DNA from 4 places in the Micromonospora sp. NPDC093244 genome. Region 2 is predicted to be linked to each of the others. Evidence: riboswitches for the same ligand, from Rfam matches in the RefSeq annotation. Region 2 holds a riboswitch; each other region holds the start of a gene.
The links. A riboswitch is a leader RNA that binds a small molecule or an ion and turns the genes downstream of it on or off. The one in region 2 is predicted to bind cyclic di-AMP.

Region 1: it holds a riboswitch for cyclic di-AMP, as region 2 does, so the genes downstream of both, AB0N27_RS20345 (C39 family peptidase) here and AB0N27_RS17325 (NlpC/P60 family protein) in region 2, are expected to answer to the same signal.
Region 3: it holds a riboswitch for cyclic di-AMP, as region 2 does, so the genes downstream of both, AB0N27_RS29365 (transglycosylase family protein) here and AB0N27_RS17325 (NlpC/P60 family protein) in region 2, are expected to answer to the same signal.
Region 4: it holds a riboswitch for cyclic di-AMP, as region 2 does, so the genes downstream of both, AB0N27_RS15035 (hypothetical protein) here and AB0N27_RS17325 (NlpC/P60 family protein) in region 2, are expected to answer to the same signal.

Annotation. Positions count from the first base shown of each region.
Region 1 covers NZ_JBFBEO010000003.1:383,771-388,181, forward strand. Annotated here, with positions in the region: gene AB0N27_RS20330 (alpha/beta hydrolase) at 1-138, opposite strand, end outside; partial or broken gene AB0N27_RS20335 (hypothetical protein) at 191-427, opposite strand; gene AB0N27_RS20340 (hypothetical protein) at 451-1,491, shown strand; gene AB0N27_RS20345 (C39 family peptidase) at 1,564-2,412, opposite strand; cyclic di-AMP (ydaO/yuaA leader) riboswitch at 2,640-2,781, opposite strand; gene AB0N27_RS20350 (hypothetical protein) at 3,084-3,854, opposite strand; gene AB0N27_RS20355 (hypothetical protein) at 3,986-4,411, opposite strand, start outside.
Region 2 covers NZ_JBFBEO010000002.1:1,511,618-1,516,028, forward strand. Annotated here, with positions in the region: gene dcd (dCTP deaminase) at 1-365, shown strand, start outside; gene AB0N27_RS17325 (NlpC/P60 family protein) at 426-1,466, opposite strand; cyclic di-AMP (ydaO/yuaA leader) riboswitch at 1,480-1,614, opposite strand; gene AB0N27_RS17330 (peptidoglycan recognition family protein) at 1,850-3,829, shown strand; gene AB0N27_RS17335 (NlpC/P60 family protein) at 3,900-4,411, opposite strand, start outside.
Region 3 covers NZ_JBFBEO010000011.1:36,996-41,406, forward strand. Annotated here, with positions in the region: gene dinB (DNA polymerase IV) at 1-1,073, shown strand, start outside; gene AB0N27_RS29360 (hypothetical protein) at 1,189-1,548, shown strand; gene AB0N27_RS29365 (transglycosylase family protein) at 1,651-2,289, opposite strand; cyclic di-AMP (ydaO/yuaA leader) riboswitch at 2,287-2,458, opposite strand; gene AB0N27_RS29370 (ThuA domain-containing protein) at 2,613-3,266, opposite strand; gene htpG (molecular chaperone HtpG) at 3,352-4,411, opposite strand, start outside.
Region 4 covers NZ_JBFBEO010000002.1:1,047,896-1,052,306, forward strand. Annotated here, with positions in the region: gene AB0N27_RS15025 (heavy metal translocating P-type ATPase) at 1-274, opposite strand, end outside; gene AB0N27_RS15030 (YibE/F family protein) at 589-1,959, shown strand; cyclic di-AMP (ydaO/yuaA leader) riboswitch at 2,126-2,256, shown strand; gene AB0N27_RS15035 (hypothetical protein) at 2,261-3,280, shown strand; gene AB0N27_RS15040 (carbonic anhydrase) at 3,337-4,056, opposite strand; gene AB0N27_RS15045 (helix-turn-helix domain-containing protein) at 4,293-4,411, shown strand, end outside.

The DNA of each region.
Region 1 (4,411 bases), on a different contig from region 2:
CGCCTTGATGCCCAGCCCGACCACCGCGTCGACGGGCAGTCCGGCGTCGCGGGCGGCCAGCGCGAGACCGACGACGCCGCCGAGCGAATGCCCGAGCACGACGAGCCGGTCGTCGGCCGCGGGCGATCCGGTCGGCAAGACCAGTGAAGGAGTACGACGGCAGCGGCGCCGACCAGCCGTGACCGGCCAGGTCCGGGGCGAGCCACCGCGCGGCCCAGTGCTGCTCCAGCAGCGGCGCCCAGGGCAGCCACACGTCGCCGCTCGCCCCCATCCCGTGCAGCAGCAGCAGGATCGGTCCGCGACCGGCTTGACCACCCGATTCATCCGCCACGGCCGCAGTCTCCCACGGTTCGCGGCCCGGAACGAGAGTCGAACGCGGACCCGACCGGCGGTGATCCACTGTAGAGTGCGGCGCCTGGACGGGCATCGTCGTCGCGGGAGGGAGCCTCCGTGCTCAGAAGGCATCGATCAACACTGGTGGCGGCGGTGGCCGTCGTCGCCCTCGGCGCGGCACCGGGCGCGCCCGCGCTCGGCACACCGTCGGGCGCAGCGCCGCACGGCGCGGCTGTCGCGGCGGCCGACCGGGTCCTGCGGGTCTACAACAACAACATCGAGAACCTGGTGGTGAACAACGCCGACGGGAGCTGCACCCGGATCTCCGGACCGGACCACCTGACCTCGATCCTGGTCGACGACGCCGGACGCACAGGCACCAGCGGTGTGGTGGCGCCGGACCTGCTGATCGTGCAGCAGGTGCGCGGCACCGGCCAGGCCGAGGCGTACGCCGACCAGCTGTCGGCGAAGTTCGGCTACCCGGCTGGCACGTACGGGGCCATCGTGGCCTGGGCGGACCCGGAGCCGTGGGGCAGCACGCACAAGTGCAGTTCCCAGTCGCTGGGCGACCTGAAGAAGAAGCAGACCAACGCGATCATCTGGAACACCAGGACGCTCAGCCTCGCCGCCGGCGACATCTCCAAGTACTGGAGCGCGGGCTGGCTCAAGCCGGGCACGGCGTACGCCAACGGCGCCGGGTGCACGCTGTACAAGCCGCCGAACAGCGACCCGGACAGCACCGACTACTACAAGTGGAAGCGGACCAGCGCCATCGCGGCCCGGTTCACGATCAGGGCGACCGGCACCAGCGTGTTCGCGGCGACCATGCACCTGCCGCAGGAGAACCGGCAGAACGCGTGCGCCGGCGACGGCGACCGGGGCATCGCCAACAGCGGCATCCACCTGGGCGCGGACGCGACGAGCCTGTTGAACGCCTCCACGATCCGGATCGTGGGGATCGACGCGAACCGCACGGGCATCGCGGCCAGCACGCTGAGCGGCTACGGCATGACCGGCTACGGCTCGGCCGCCACCAGCGGGTCCAGCAAGATCGACTATCTGTTCGTGAAGGGCACCGTACGGCCGTCCAGCATCGGGCACACGGTCAGCGGGACGAAGTCGAACCACCTCGCGCTGTACGGCTTCATCGACTACTGAGCACGACACGAAGACGCCGCGGGCGCCGACCCCTCGTGGGGGACGGCGCCCGCGGCGGTCCATCCGCCTGGGTCAGGCGGAGTAGCCCCGGGTGGCGATCCAGTTGGCCAGGTCGATCGTGGTGATCCAGTACGACGCGTCGGCCGCGTTCGCCGAGTCGGCGATCCGCACGGTCCGGCCGTTGTCCCGGTAACCCACCACGGCGATGTAGTGCCCACCGCCGTAGGAGTGCCAGCCGCCGTTGGTGTCGACGGCGTCGCCGGCGACGTTGGCCACCACGCCACGGCCGTCGGTGATGGCCTTGACGACGTCGGCCTGGAGCTGGTCCATCTGGGCCGGGCTGGGCGAGCCCGCGAACATCCGGGTCCGGTACGGGGAACCCTTCACCTCGGCGTTGAGCACGCGGGTGGTGTCAAGTGCCGAGTTGGTGCCCATCTCGGTGGTGCCCAGTTCGGCGGCGAGTTCGTTCTGGGTGCGGTCGATGCCGCTGGCGCTGAGCGCGTTGCGGGTGGCCGCCGGACCGCAGTTGTAGTACGTGTTCTGCGCCTCGTAGTCGTAGTCGAGCACCTTCGTCGCGGGCGGCTTCGGCGGTGTCGGCTTACGGGTGAGGTCCGGGTTGCCGCTGGCCTTCGCGGCGGGTGACGCGGCGCTGGTGGCCGGGGCGGCGCTGCTCGGCGCGGCGCTGGCCGAGGGGGACGCGACGCGCGCCTGGCCACGGGAGGCGGCAAGGTCGCTGCGCATCTCGGCGACTGTGGTCGCGCTGTGCTGGCCGGCCGGGGCGTCGTCGGTGTCGGTGAGCAGGACACCGGAGGTGGCCGCGAGCGCGAGGGCCGCGGCGGAGGCGGCGACGATCTGGTACGGACGTTCGGTGGTGAGACGGCGGAGCTGACGCTTCAGGGTGTGCTTCACGGGGTCCTCCACGGTTCGGGGGGAGAGCGGCACACCGGGGCCGAGCCGGTATCCAGGCAGGCGCCAGCGCGCGAACCGTGGTCCGCGGATGGTGAACCGCTCGAGGGGAACGCCCGGCGCTGCCGGGCGGGAAGGGCGATGACCCGGGGGTCAGCTCACCAGACGGATGAGCGGGGGCACCGCCGCGCCGTGGAGGCGGGGGAACAAGCAAAGGGTGGAGAGGTGCTGCACGAGGATGGAACTCCTTCCGACACCGCCTACCGGGTTAGCTGACGGATTCGGGCGGGAAGATCGCCCTACCGCGGGCCGTGGCTCGCGGATTCACCCCGGACTTACTGGTGGGTCCCCGGTTCGTTGATCACGATTGAGCGGGTCGGCGCGGCGTCGCCTCTTGCGATCGGTAACCGCACCGGACGGGACGACACTACTGGCCGGTGCGTACGCCTGCCAAGCCGCGTCCACCTGCGTAAACATCATTCTGGGCGACAATTTCTGCGCGTATTGCCGATGACGTGACTCGATGGGACAACCGGTTACGGCGACGCCTGTGGTCGACAACCGGACAGGCCGTCGACAACGACGTCGGATTCGTGCGAACAACGGGCCCGATCGCGTCGAGCGCCCGATTTTGCGGGCCCGTGACCGGGCTCACGTCACAGATCGGGCTCAACCGACGGGCCGGCTCAACTGACGCGCGCCGGGCGCCAGCGGGCCACCGCGGCCTGACGTACCGCACCGGTCGCCGCCCGGCGGGCCGGCGCCGGGCCGGGCCGCAGTCGGGCCGCGGCCGCGTACGCCTCCTCGGCGAGGGTGCGGGCCGATTCGGCGGCCAGTTCCGCGTCCCGCCAGGCCGACCGTTCCCGCTCGGCGGCGACCCGGTAGTCGGCGAGCCTCGCGTCCCTGATCGCCCGGGCGAGCAGCACCTCCTGCTCGACGGGGTGCCGGCGGGGATCCCAACCCCGCCGGTGCCCGAACACGTCACCGAGCTGCCCCATGGTCAGCTCCCCGCGCCAGTACGCCGCCATCGCGGCCCGGTGCAGGTACCGCTCCCGGGCGGCGTACTCGGCCGGGGTGTGCGGGGTACGCGGGGTGGGCAGCGCCCCGGCGCCGGCGAACCGACGGGCCACGGTGTCCGCCTCGTCGTACCCGGCCCAGGCCCGCTCGGCCTCCTCCTGAATGACCAGCCAGTCAGCCCGTCGCCGTCGGGCGGTCTGCGCGGCGCCGGCGGCGGCGACAGCCACCTCCTCGGCGTACCGGCGCCTGTCGGCGGCTGCGGCGGCTGCGGCCTCCCGGGCGGTGGGCGCGGTCGGGCCCGGCTCACCCGTCGGCCCGTCCCGCTCCGGGCGGGCGACGAGAACGGCGGGCACGCTCAACGCCAGCAGGAACAGCACCGACCAGATGGCGGCGGCCTGCGGTACCTCGGTCAGGAACTGGTAGAAGACAACGGTCTCCATGATCGACACCTCGGAACGACAGCGATGCGACGGTGAGCCGCACGGGCCGGGCGGGTCGTGGCGTGGCCACGGGCCGACGGGTGCGGGTGGTTGATCGACAGGCGCGGCGGCGGGACGCTCGTCCCGATGGCTCAGCGGGAGGGCGGGGCCCGGGGTGCCCGGCTGGCCGGGCCGCGGGCGTGGGGCCGCCACTCGGACCGGGCAGCGCTCGCCGCGGTGACACCCGTGGCGGCGGGCAGGATGCCGGCGGCCAGCCGGGCGGGCTGCGGGTCGACCGACCGGGTCGAGGTGTGCCGGTCGGCGACGTCGGCGGCGACGACCGAGGGCAGGTGCCCGATGGCGACCACGCCGATCAGACCGGACGGCGTTCTCGGGCCGGTGACGATGCCCGGCGTGACGGTGGCCTGCCGAGTGATCGGCCCGCTGGCGGTGAACGTCGACGCGGCGTCGGCGGACGTCGGGGAACCGGCGGAGGCGGGCGACGCGCCCGCGCCGAGCGCGAGGGCGGCGACGACGGCGAGGCTGGTCAGCACCCGTGTGGCCCAGCGCGCCACCCA
Region 2 (4,411 bases):
TCGTGCTGCACCCGGGGGAGTTCGTGCTCGCCTCGACGCTCGAGGTGATCTCGCTTGGCGACCAGCTCGCCGGCCGGCTGGAGGGCAAGTCGAGTCTGGGCCGCCTCGGCCTGCTCACCCACTCCACCGCCGGCTTCATCGACCCGGGCTTCTCGGGGCACGTGACGCTGGAGCTGTCGAACGTGGCGAACCTGCCGATCACGCTCTGGCCGGGCATGAAGATCGGCCAGCTGTGCATCTTCCGGCTCTCCTCGCCGGCCGAGCACCCGTACGGCTCGGCGGTGTACGGCTCGCGCTACCAGGGCCAGCGGGGGCCGACGCCCAGCCGCGCCTGGCAGCACTGGCGCACCTGGCCGACCCGCTGAGGCAAGAACGACGAGGGCCCGCCGCGAACGGATCGCGACGGGCCCTTCGGTCACCTCTGATCAGCCGGGGCGGCCGTAGCTGTGGATCGGGCCGTCGTCGACCTTCTTCATCTTGACCGGCTGACCGGCCTGGGAGGCGTGCACCACCCAGCCGTTGCCGACGTACATGCCGACGTGGTGGATGTCGCTGTAGTAGAAGACCAGGTCACCGGCGCGCAGGTCGGCCCGGCTGACGTTCTTCGTGACCCGGCTCTGCGCGGCGGCGTTGTGCGGCAGGCTCACGCCGGCCTTCGCCCACGCGGCGAGCATCAGCCCGGAGCAGTCGTACGAGTTCGGGCCCTCGGCGCCCCACACGTAGGGCTTGCCGATCTGCGCGCAGGCGAACTTCACTGCCGTGCCGGCGGCACCGCCGGGGTAGCTCGCCGGGCAGGGCGCGGGACGCAGCGGGCCGCCGCCCCCGTTGCCGTACACCTTGAGGCGCAGCTTCTGGAGGCGGTCGATCTCCTCGTTGATCTGCTTCTTCTTCGCCGCCAGCTGGGCCTCGGTGCGGGTCAGCTGGGACACCATCTCGTCCAGCGGGGCCTTCTTCGCCGCCAGCTCGTCGCGCAGGTCGGCCACCTCGCGGACGTCCTGCTGCTGGTTGTGCGCGAAACGGTCGAGCATTTCGAGCTGCCCGACGACCTCGCTCGGCGACCGGCTGCCCAGCACGGCGTTGACGGTGGAGACGTTCTCGCCCTTGTACGCGCGTACGGCCAGGGCGCTGACCTTGTCCATCGCGGCGTCGACCTGACGCTCCAGCGGGGCGATCTGGGCGGCCAACGCGTCGGCCTGCTTGCGCTTGGCGGCAAGGTCGATCCGGGTGGCGTTGTGCCGTTCGATGATCGGTTCGAGTTTGTTCCAGTCGGCGTCGATCTGGCGTTCGATCTCGGCGACTGACGGGTCGGCGTGGGCCGCGGTGGCGCTGCCGGTCAGGACGACGGCGACGCCGGCCAGTGCGGCGAGAGCGGTGGTGAAGCGGGACCAGCGTGGACGCGGCACGATCGACGTCGGGCCGGCTGCTGCCGGCCGCTCGGACGACGGCCGCGGGGCATGGAGTGCCACCGGGGTTCCGTTCTCCTTCTTCCTGACCGCCTACCGGGTTAGCTGACGGGTTCGGGCGGGAAGTTGCGCCCTACCGCAGTGGCTGCGGATTCACCCCGGGGGACGTGGGTCCCCGGTTCGCTCGGAAGCGACTCGGCGGTGTCGGTCCGTTACCGCCCGGGCTGGGCGGACCTGCTGTCGGGCCGACAAATGACCAGAGTAGAGACGCCCGTTACCGATCCGCAACCCGTGCGGCCGTGACACTCCGTACCGATTGGAGAGAGTCACGGGGCGTACGCGAAGATTTCTTTCCGAAGACTTCGACAGATGGAAAGGTATTGACGCGGGCTCCCGGGCGGCGCGAAGGTGACCTCACCTTCATCCGCGCAAATCTGGGGGGTTCGATGCACCGTCCAACCCTGTCCGCCGGCCGGCTCGCCCTGCTCGCCGCCGCCGTGGTCGCCGCCTCGACCGCGATACCGCCACCCGCTGGCGCCGCAGCGGCGCCCGCCCCCGACCGCCAGCAGCAGTACGCCGCCGCGGCGACTGAGTACGGCGTGCCGACCACCGTGCTGCTCGGTGTCTCCTACCTGGAGTCCCGCTGGGACAGCAACGCCGGCACACCGAGCACCAGCGGCGGCTACGGCCCGATGCACCTGACCGACGCCCGCCACGTGGCCGCCCTGCCCGGACGCGGCCACCACGACACCGGCACCGAGGACCCGCGTGGCGACGACTCCCGGCCCGCGCTGGCACCCGCGACCGCGCCCGCCGAGGACCCCGCGCCGCCCCCGGCCGCGTTGCAGACCGTGGACGCCGCCGCCGCGCTGACCGGCGCCGCACCCGAGTCGCTGCGTACCGACCCGAACGCCAACATCCGTGGCGGGGCGGCGCTGCTCGCGTCGTACCAGCGGGAGTTGGGTGCCCCGGTCGGAGCCGGCACCGACCCGGCCACCTGGTACGGCGCGGTGGCCCGCTACGCCGGCGCGGACAGCGCCGACGCGGCGGCGGCCTTCGCCGACGAGGTCTTCACCACGATCAGCGCCGGCGAGTCCCGGGTGACCGACGACGGCCAGCGGATCACGCTGCCGGCCAGCGCGGTACGACCGGAGCGTTCCTGGCTGGACCGGCTGGGTCTGCGTCGCCTCGCCCGCCCGGACGGGCTGGAGTGCCCCCGCACCATCTCCTGCGAGTGGATCCCGGCGCCCTACCAGGCGTTCGGCGACGGCGACTACGGCAACCACGACCTCTCCGACCGGCCCGCCCGGCAGAAGATCGAGTACATCGTCATCCACGACACCGAGGCGAGCTGGGCGACCACGCTGAAACTCGTCCAGGACCCGACGTACGTGAGCTGGCACTACTCGCTGCGGTCGGTGGACGGGCACATCGCCCAGCACGTCAAGACCAAGGACGTCGGCTGGCACGCCGGCAACTGGTACGTCAACGCCAAGTCGATCGGGCTGGAGCACGAGGGCTTCGCCGCCCAGGGCACCTGGTACACCGAGGCGATGTACCGGACCTCGGCGAAGCTCGTCCGGCACCTCGCGCTGCGGCTCGGCATCCCGCTGGACCGTCAGCACATCATCGGTCACGACAACGTGCCAGGCACCGTCGCGTCGACAGTACGCGGGATGCACTGGGACCCGGGGCCGTACTGGGACTGGACGCACTACTTCGACCTGCTGCACGCCCCGCGACTGGACACCGGCACCCCGGCCACCGGCCTCGTCCGGATCGACCCGGACTACGCCACCAACCAGCCCGCGTTCATCGGATGCGTCACCCCCGGCGTGCCGTGCACACCGCGCGGCTCCTCGTCGGTGGTGCTGCGCACCGCGCCGTCCGCGGACGCGCCGCTGGTGAACGACATCGCGCTGCGCCCCGACGGCACCCCGAACACCATGGAGGTGTCCGACCACGGCGCCCGGGCCTCCGCCGGCCAGACGTACGCCCTCGCAGGGCGGCAGGGCGACTGGACGGCCATCTGGTACCTCGGACAGAAGGCCTGGTTCCACAACCCGGCGTCCGCCCCCACCGCGAGCTGGACCGTCGGCGTGGTTGCCGTCCCGAAGCCCGGCCGGGCCACCATCCCGGTGTACGGGCGGGCGTACCCGGAGGAGGCCGCCTACCCCGAAGGCGTGCCCTACCAGACCATCTCCCCGTTGCAGTACACCCTGGCCGCCGGTCAGCGGTACTCCGTCGGCGCGGTGCTGGCCGGCGAGTACTACCGGGCCAGCACGTTCGACGGCTCATCGCCCGGCGACTGGACGGTGATCCGCGGCAAGAACCGGTACGCGCAGATCCAGTTCGGCCACCGCATCATGTACGTCAACCTGGACGACGTGCAGTTGCTGCCCTCCCCGGTGGGCGCGCCCCGCTGACCGGCAACTCCTGAGAAACCACGACGGCCCCCGGTCGGTGACCGGGGGCCGTCGTCGTGCCTGGGGCGGATCAGCCGGGTCTGCGGAACCCGGCGACCGGCATCGTGTTGATGCTGGACACCTGCACAGGTTTACCGGCACGTGGCGCGTGCACCATCTGGCCATTGCCCAGATACAGCCCGACATGGCTCAGGCCGGAGAAGAAGAAGACCAGATCACCGGGGCGGGCGTCGGCTCGCGAGACAGCCTTGCCCTCGTTCCACTGGTCACCCGTGTGGTGGGTGAGGTAGATCCCCGCCGACTTGTACGCGTACTGGGTCAGACCCGAGCAGTCGAACGAGTTCGGGCCGGTGGCACCCCAGACGTACGGGTCGCCGACCTGCTGGCAGGCGGTCTTGATCGCCTTCTGGGCGGCCGCGTTGACCACGCCGTTGATGGTCGGGCAACCGGGGGTCTTGACAGTGGTCTTCGGCAGAGACGCCTCGAGCTTCTTGATCTCGACGTCGATCTGCTTCTTCTTCGCGGCCAGCTCGTTCTGCTGCCGCGTCTGCGTGGTGATCAGCGCGTCGAGCTTCTGCTTCT
Region 3 (4,411 bases), on a different contig from region 2:
TGCTCGCGGCCAGCTACGAGGCGAAGGCGCGCGGCGTCCGCAGCGCCATGGGCGGTCGGCAGGCGCGCCGGCTGTGCCCCGACGCGATAGTGGTGCCGCCGCGCATGTCCGCGTACACGGTGGCGAGCCGGGCGGTGTTCGAGATCTTCCGGCGGACCACCCCGCTGGTCGAGGGGCTCTCCATCGACGAGGCGTTCCTGGACGTGGGCGGCCTGCGCCGCCTGGTCGGGCCCCCGGCCGACATCGCCGAGGGTCTGCGTCGGGAGGTCCGCGAGCAGGTCGGCCTGCCCATCACGGTGGGCGTGGCGCGGACGAAGTTCCTGGCGAAGGTGGCAAGCGGGGTGGCGAAACCGGACGGGCTGCTGGTGGTCGCACCCGACGGCGAACTGGCGTTCCTGCATCCGCTGCCGGTCGAGCGGCTCTGGGGTGTCGGTCCGATCACCGCTGCGAAGCTGCGCGAACGCCGGATCCGTACCGTCGGCGACGTGGCCCGGCTCGGTGAGGCGGCGCTGGTCTCGCTGCTCGGCGGGGGCGCGGGCCGGCACCTGCACGCTCTGGCCCACAACCGTGACCCCCGGCCGGTGCAGGTGGGCCGCAGGCGTGGGTCGATGGGCGCGCAGCACGCGCTGAGCCCCGCCCCGCACGCGGCGGCCGAGCTGGACGCGATCCTCGCCGGCCTGGTCGACCGGGTCACCAGGCGGATGCGGGCCGCCGGACGGGCCGGCCGCACGGTGGTGCTGCGGCTTCGCTTCGGCGACTACACGCGGGCCACCCGCTCGCACACGGTGGGCAAGGCGACCGCGGACACCACTCAGGTGCTCGCCGCCGCACGGGCGCTGCTGCGGGCGACCCGGCCCGAGATCGACAGGCGGGGCGTGACCCTGATCGGCGTCTCGGTGGGCAACCTCGACGACAACCCGGTCCAGCCGGAGCTGCCCTTCCAACCCGACCCCGGCACCGACCTCGACGCGGCGGTCGACGCGGTCCGTGACCGGTTCGGATCGGCGGCCCTCACCCGGGCGGTGCTGCTCGGCCGCGATCCCGGCGTCGAGATGCCGCTATTGCCCGACTGATGGTCTCTTGGCGGCCGAGTTTCTGCGATCGGTGACACATCACAGCAGGTCGGCGGTTTAGCCGACCGCCCACGGGTGACCCTTGAGGGGACCAGCCTGACGAGGGGGACCCACGATGTCCGACGACACCAGCAACCGACCGAGCCGTCGCGTCGAGCGTCCGCACGACGTGACCGACCCGCTGCTCTGGCAGCTCGCGGTCGACGTGCTGAGCGCCCACGAGCCGGACGACGAGGGGCACTGCCGCAATCTCCAGTGCGCCGGCCAGGGGTGGCCGTGCGAGGCCCGCACCGGCGCCGAGCACTCGCTGCGGCTGGCCCGCGGCGAGTCCACCTCGGTCGAGACGACAGTCGACGACGTACGGGACGAGAGCCGCCCCGGCTGGCCCGGCGGGACCGCGCCGCGCTGGGGCCGCAACGCCGGGCCGCTGCCCGCGCAGCAGCGAGAGCAGAAGGCGTCCGCCACCGCGGCCTGACCGCTACCCGCGTCGTCACACACGAACGCTCGGCCGGTGACCCGGCCGAGCGTTCGTGCGTCGTGCGTCGTGCGTCGTGCGTCGTGCGTCGTGCGTCGTGCGTCAGAGGCTGAGCCGCTGACCCGGGAAGATCAGACCCGGGTCGGCGCCGATCAGCTGCCGGTTGCGCTCGTACAGCGCTTGCCAGCCGCCGGTCGAGCGCTGGCGGTCGGCGATCTCCGACAGGGTGTCGCCCGGCTTGACGGTGTACGTCTCGCCGCCCGCCGCGGGCGCGGTGCGCTCGTGGTCGCGCGTCGCCGGCTTCTCGCCGCGCGACGGCCTGGGCTTCGAGCTCGACTCCGTCGACTTGGTCGACTTCGTGGCGGAGCCGCCCGACGAGCCGCCCTTCTTGCCGCAGGTCGGCCAGGCGCCGATGCCCTGCCCGTCGAGCACCTTCTCGGCGACGGCGATCTGCTCGCCGCGGCTGGCCAGGTCGGCGCGTGCGGCGTACTTCTTGCCGCCGTAACCGGCCCAGGTGCTCTGCGAGAACTGCAAACCGCCGTAGTAGCCGTTACCGGTGTTGGTCTTCCAGTTGCCGCCGGACTCGCACTTGGCGATCGCGTCCCAGTTGACGCCGGCCTGCGCCGGGGCGGCCGGGCCGAAGAGGGCGACAGCACCGGTGACCGCGCCGACGGCGAGGGTGCCGACGGCGAGGCGGCGGGTGGTGACCCGTCGATGACGGGGCGTGTGAGCAGAAGTCATGAGTTTCCTCCACGCCGGCGAGGTGAGCTGTCGGGTTCGGGCCGAGGAGCCCGGCCGCGCGGTGGCGGCTTCACCCCGAGGTGACGTGCACCGGAAAACCTGGGTCCCCCGCTCCTGCCCGGTGGACTGGGTTCCGACGACCGGGGGCAGGATTTGGCGTTGCCGGCCGTGGTGTCCGCAGTGGCGAACCCGACCGACGTTAGGCACGGTCGGTGACGAACGCCCACTCGCTGTGAAGTTGTTCACCGGGCAGCGCTCGGCGTTGCGCCCACCGGTTGCGGGCCTCGCGGCACTGTGCAGTGACCACGATGGACCGTTTGCGATCAGCGCTCGGGGCGGAGCCAGGCGACGATTCGACGCAGCAGCTCGACGTGGCCTGGCGACTCGTACGACCGGCCGTCGTGGCCGAGGGCGCTGTAGACGATCCGGCTGTCCCCTGCCGTGCGGGCCCAGACGAGCGGGTGGAAGACGCCGTCCTCCCGGTGCCCGTAGAGCGGCTCGATGTGGACGCCGTCGACCCGTTCCAGGTCGGTGTAGCGCTCGTCGAAGACCTCGATGTCGCCGAGCCCCTCGGTGATCGGATGCGCGACGGCGGTCCGCCGGATGAGACTGGAACCGATCGGCGGATGGAACGAACGGCCGTGCTCCCAGGCGGCGCCGATCGTGGCACGCCAGCTCGGCACCCGGGGAAACGCGAGGGTCGCGCTGTGGACGGCGAGCAGGTTGCCGCCGCCGGCCAGGAAGCCGTCGAGAACGAGCCCGAGGAGCGCGTCGTCGGGGACCGGGGAGGACCGGTCGGCGCTCGCGTTCACCACCAGCAGTCGGGCACCGTCGAGCGCGGTCGCGAGCCGGTCGACGGACGTCATGACGGCGGCACCACCGATGATGTCCGCGAGGATGGCGCTGGTCTGCGCCAACGGGTGCCAGGGGTCGCCGTGCGGCCCCTGGCCGCTGAAGATCACGGTGTCGACAGGCACGAGCCCTCCCGGAATCGACGTTCGGGCAGAGATCAGGGTCGCGTGCCGGCGGGGCCCCTGCCGGGTGCCCCGCCGGTCGGAGCGACTACAGGGTGCGGGCCAGCCGGTCGGCGAGCGTCCGGGTGAAGCGGGCCGGGTCGGCCAGTTCGCCGCCCTCGGCGAGTACCGCCAGGCCGTACAGCAGTTCGGCCGTCTCGGTCAGGGTCTCGGAGGAGTCGCCCTGCTCGTGGGCCTTGCGCAGCCCGGCGACCAGCGGATGACCCGGGTTGATCTCCAGGATCCGCTTGGTGGACGGAATCTCGTGCCCCATCGCCCGGTACATCTTCTCCAGCGTCGGGGTGAGATCGTGCGCGTCCCCGACGACGCAGGCCGGTGAGGTGGTCAGCCGCGACGACAGGCGGACCTCCCGGACACTGTCGGCGAGGGTGGTGCCCAGCCATTCGACGAGCGCGGCGAACTCCTGCCGCTGCTGCTCACGTTCGGTCTCGGCCTGCTGCTTCTCCTCGTCGGTGTCCAGGTCGACCTCGCCCTTGGCGATGGAGCGCAACTGCCGGCCGTCGTACGTGCCGACCCGCTCGACCCACACCTCGTCGACGGGGTCGGTCAGGAGCAGCACCTCGTGGCCCTTGGCCCGGAACGCCTCCAGGTGCGGGGAGTTCTCGATGGTGGCCCGGGAGTCGCCTGTGGCGTACCAGATGTCGCTCTGGCCGTCCTTCATCCGCGAGACGTAGCCGGCGAGGTCGGTGGGCTCGGCCGGGTCGTTGGTGGACGCCACCGACAGGATCTCCAGCAGGGTGTCCCGGTTGTCGGTGTCGTCGATCAGCCCTTCCTTGACGACAGTGCCGAACTCGTTCCAGAAGGTGCGGTACCGCTCGGGGTGGTTGGCCTTGAGGTCCTTGACCGTGGCGAGGACCTTCTTGACCAGACGGCGGCGGACGATCTGGATCTGCCGGTCCTGTTGCAGGATCTCGCGGGAGATGTTCAGCGACAGGTCGTGCGCGTCGACGACGCCCTTGACGAAGCGCAGGTAGGTGGGGACCAGCGCCTCGCAGTCGTCCATGATGAACACGCGCTTGACGTAGAGCTGGACGCCGCGGCGGCCCTGCGGGGCGAACATGTCGAGCGGGGCGTGGCTGGGCAGGAAC
Region 4 (4,411 bases), 460 kb from region 2:
GGTCTCGCACCTCCCGGACCGCGCCGACCAGGAACGGCCAGCCGCCCCACCAGAACACCACCGAGCCGAGCGCCGGCCCCACCCAGGAACTCCCCGGCACGTCCCAGCGCGGACCGAGCCGGTCCGCCACGAGGTGACTGGTCAGCACCACAGGCACGGTGAGCACCAGGCAGACCCAGAACCGGCGGCGGAACATCGCCGGATCGTGACCGGCGTGCTTGTCGTGCCCACCGTGCTGCTGACCGTGCGGACCATGTGGTGACTCAGCGTGCATGACTCCACGATCCCGGGCCGCGCCCCGCCACGCGGGCGGTTCGGGGACCCCGACACTCCGCCACGACCTGCGTCCCACAGCCTGTGTGGTTAGCATTCCGACGATGGCCCTCGGATCACGACGCTGCGCAGCCCGGCACCGGTGCCGCCGCGACACGGCGGCGCTCCCCGCCGGTCCGACCAGTCGTTCACCGTACGTGATCAAGCGATCGGCATCCCGCGATCCGCCGCGCCCGTCACCGCATTTCCGCGGCGACGGTGAACCGACCGGCCCACCGGCACGTACCCCGCATCGGATTCGTTGGGAGTCTCGCATTGGGTTCCGACCACAGCCGTTCCGTTCCGTCCGCCCCTCCCCGGGTACGGCGGATCCTCGTCGCGACCGTGGTACCCCTGTTCGTCGCCACGGTGCTCGCGGCTGTGGTGCTCTGGCCCCGGGGCGACTCCCCGCAGACCGGCGGCGGCGCGGACGTCCCGCGCTACCACGGCACAGTGACCCGCGTGGTTACCGAACCGTGCCCGCCCACGCCGCAGACCCCGGAGGGCACGCCGAACGCCGGCGACGGGCGGTGCGGCACGGTGGACGTCCGGGTGCAGGACGGGCCGAGCGCCGGGCAGCAGGTCCAGACACCGGTACCGGACGGCCCCGGAGCACCCCGGGTCGACGTCGGCGACGAGGTGATCCTGGTCGAGCTGACCGACCCCGCCGACCCCGGCGCCAGCAACTGGAACATCGCCGAACACCAGCGCGGCACACCGCTGGTGTGGCTGGCGGTGGTCTTCGCCGCCGCGATCGTCGCGTTCGGCAGGTGGCGTGGCCTGGCCGCGCTCGCCGGGCTGGCCGCCAGCTTCGCCATCCTCCTCACCTTCGTGCTGCCGGGCATCGCCGCCGGCCGGTCACCGCTTGTCGTCGCGGTGGTCGGTGCCGCCCTGATCATGTTCGTGGTGCTCTACCTGACACACGGGGTGACCGCGCAGACCTCGGTAGCTGTCCTCGGCACCCTGGGCAGCCTGGTCCTCACCGGCGTGCTCGCCACCATCGCCACCGCAGCCACCCACCTCACCGGTTTCGGCAGCGAGGACGCCACCACGCTGTCGATGTTCCAGGCCGACGTGGACCTGCACGGCCTGCTGCTCGCCGGGATCATCATCGGCTCGCTCGGGGTGCTCGACGACGTGACGGTCACCCAGGCGGCCACCGTCACCGAACTGGCGAACGCCAACCCGGGGCTGACCCGGTTGCAGCTGTACCGGGCTGCCACCCGGGTCGGCCGGGCGCACATCGCCTCCACGGTCAACACGATCGTGCTGGCGTACGCGGGCGCCTCGCTGCCCCTGCTGCTCCTGCTCACCGCCGACACGCGCCCCCTCGGACAGATCCTCACCAGCGAGTTCCTGGCGCAGGAGATCGTCCGCAGCGCCGTGGCCACCCTCGGCCTCATCGCCGCCGTGCCGCTGACCACCGGGCTGGCCGCGGTGGTGACCGCCGCCGGCCGGTCGGCTGCCGAGCCGGCCGAGGGCACCCCCGCTCCCCGGCCCCGGCCGGACCGGGCGGAGGCGTTGGCCGCGCTCAGCTCCCCACGTACTGGTCCACCCCACGAAGCGGACCCGGCGCCTGCCACACCCCCGCCCCCCGCCACCGACAGGTGGCCAGAGACGAACAGGAGCACGGAGACGGCATGGTGACACTCCTCAGCGTGACCAGATCGGGCATCCGGCCTGAGAACCGCATCACTGGTCACTCAACGCCATGGCGATATGACGCTTTTGGTGGGCATCGGGACGTAGCTCAGGGGGTCGACTCTCGGGTAACCTCGCTGCCGGTCACCGCCGAAGGCGCGAATCGGCGCCTGCGGTGCCACCGCCCAATCGCCAACCGGCGAGCCGGGAACCCAGGTACGTGGGGTGAATCCGCGTCAGCGGTAGGGGCCACTTCCGCCCCGAACCCGTCAGCTAACCCGGTCGGCGGTCGACGGAAGGGAACATCGTGACGGCACCCCTACGCCGCTGGTTGACGCCCGTGGTGGCCGTGATCGCCGCACTGACCGTGCTCGCCGGCCCCCTCCCGGCGAACGCTGCCCCGACGACGCCGACGCCGTCCGGGCACGAGGAGGACGGCGAGCCGACACTGCTCACCGACGTCATCGAGAAGACCAACCGGGACTACGTGGCGGCCAAGTCCCAGCTGGACAAGTCCAAGAAGCGGCAGCTCGAACTGGCGCAGGAGGTCGACCGCGCGAAGGCGGATCTGGAGGCGCTGGCGCCGCAGGTCGCGCAGATCGCCGCCCAGTCGTACCGGACCGGGCGGATCGGCGCGATCGCCATGCTGCTGGAGAGCGACGCCCCCGACTCGTTCGTCCGCCGGGCCGCCATGCTCGACGAGATGAACATGGTCAACGAGAAGAAGCTCGCCGAGGTCAACGAGGTGAAGGCCCGCGCGGAGCAGGCCAAGCTGCAACTCGACGCGGAGGTCCGGGAGCAGCAGAAGCAGACTGCCCTGATGGCGAAGGAGAAGCGCGACGCGGACAAGGCGCTCGCCCTCGTCGGCGGGAAGGGCTTCACCGGAGGCCTGGTGGACGCCACCTCGCCGGTGGCCCGGATCGGCCCGGGGCGCACCGCCGACGGCGACTGGAAGGCGCAGTCGTGCAGCGAGGACGACCCGACCACGTCCGGCTGCGTCACGCCGCGCACGCTGCACGCGTACAAGGAGGTCAAGCGGGCCGGCTTCAACCGGTTCGTGGGCTGCTACCGCTCCGGCGGGCCGTGGGAGCACCCGAAGGGCCGCGCCTGCGACTGGTCGTTGCAGAAGAGCGGCTTCAGCCCGTGGCACAACGACGACACCCGCATGTACGGCAACAACGTCGCCGCGTTCCTCATCCGCAACGCCGACCGCCTCGGCATCTACTACGTGATCTGGAACCGGCAGATCTGGTTCCCGGCGACCGGCTGGAAGTCGTACAGCGGACCGTCGAACCACACCGACCACGTACACATGTCGCTGCTCTGACCCACCCGCTCAGCTGATCGAGGGCCGTCCCGCACCGTGGGGCGGCCCTCGTCGCGTCAGGCGGCGGCGGGCGTCGACGGCCCGTCGGGTACGTCGAGCGAGGCGACGCCCGCCGGAACGGCCGCGACCGGGCGCACCACACCGGCGGCGAGCCGGTACGACACGCCCACCACCGCGCACCGTCCCCGCGTCACCGCGTCGGCCAGCACGGACGACTGTTCCAGCAACGCCTCGACGGTCTGTGCGATGTGGATGTCGACGATGCCGTCGATGTCGTCGACACCGTCGGCGGCGGCGCGACGGAGGCTGGGCAGCACGGCGTCCACGACTGCGCCCAGGTGCCCTTCGGGTGCCACGCCGGTGGCGGCGACCTCACGGGCCGCCTGGACCGCGCCGCACGAGTCGTGGCCCAGCACCACTACGAGCGGGGTGCCGAGCACCGTCACCGCGTATTCCACGCTGCCCAGCACCTCCGGGCCGGTCGTGTGCCCGGCCGTGCGGACCACGAACAGGTCACCCAGCCCCCGGTCGAAGATGATCTCGGCGGCGAGCCGGGAGTCGGAGCAGCCGACGATCACCGCGAACGGGTGCTGCCCGTCGGCCACCGCGGCCCGGTGCCCGGCGTCCTGGTTGGGGTGGCGCGGGGAGCCGCTGACGAAGCGCCGGTTGCCGGCGGCCAGCTCGGCGTACGCCAGGGCCGGCTCGGTGATCGTCGACGACTGGTCGGCGCTCCGCTGCGGACCCGGCTGCCCGCCGGGTGCTCCGGGAAGGCTCATTCCCGCACCTCGTTTCCACGCATCTGACCTGGTCAGCCGGGTGTTCGACCGGCCGGTGGCGGGCGCTGGCCCGCTCCACGGTCACACGCACCACAAGATGCGTCAAGGTATGCGTGATATAGATTTCATACGTTGACGGCCAGAGTCGCTCCCGCGACGCCGCCCCGGAGGCAGGGCCGGCGAGCCTCGATGGCAGGGTGACGAGTGGGACGGACAACCGGAGAGGCGGTCCCACGATGACGGGCACGGCAACGGGTGCGACCGGCGGCGGGCGGAACTGGACGTTCCTCACCAACCACGGGCACGTTCTGCTGGCCATCGCCCGGGACCCCACGGCCCGGCTGCGCGACGTCGC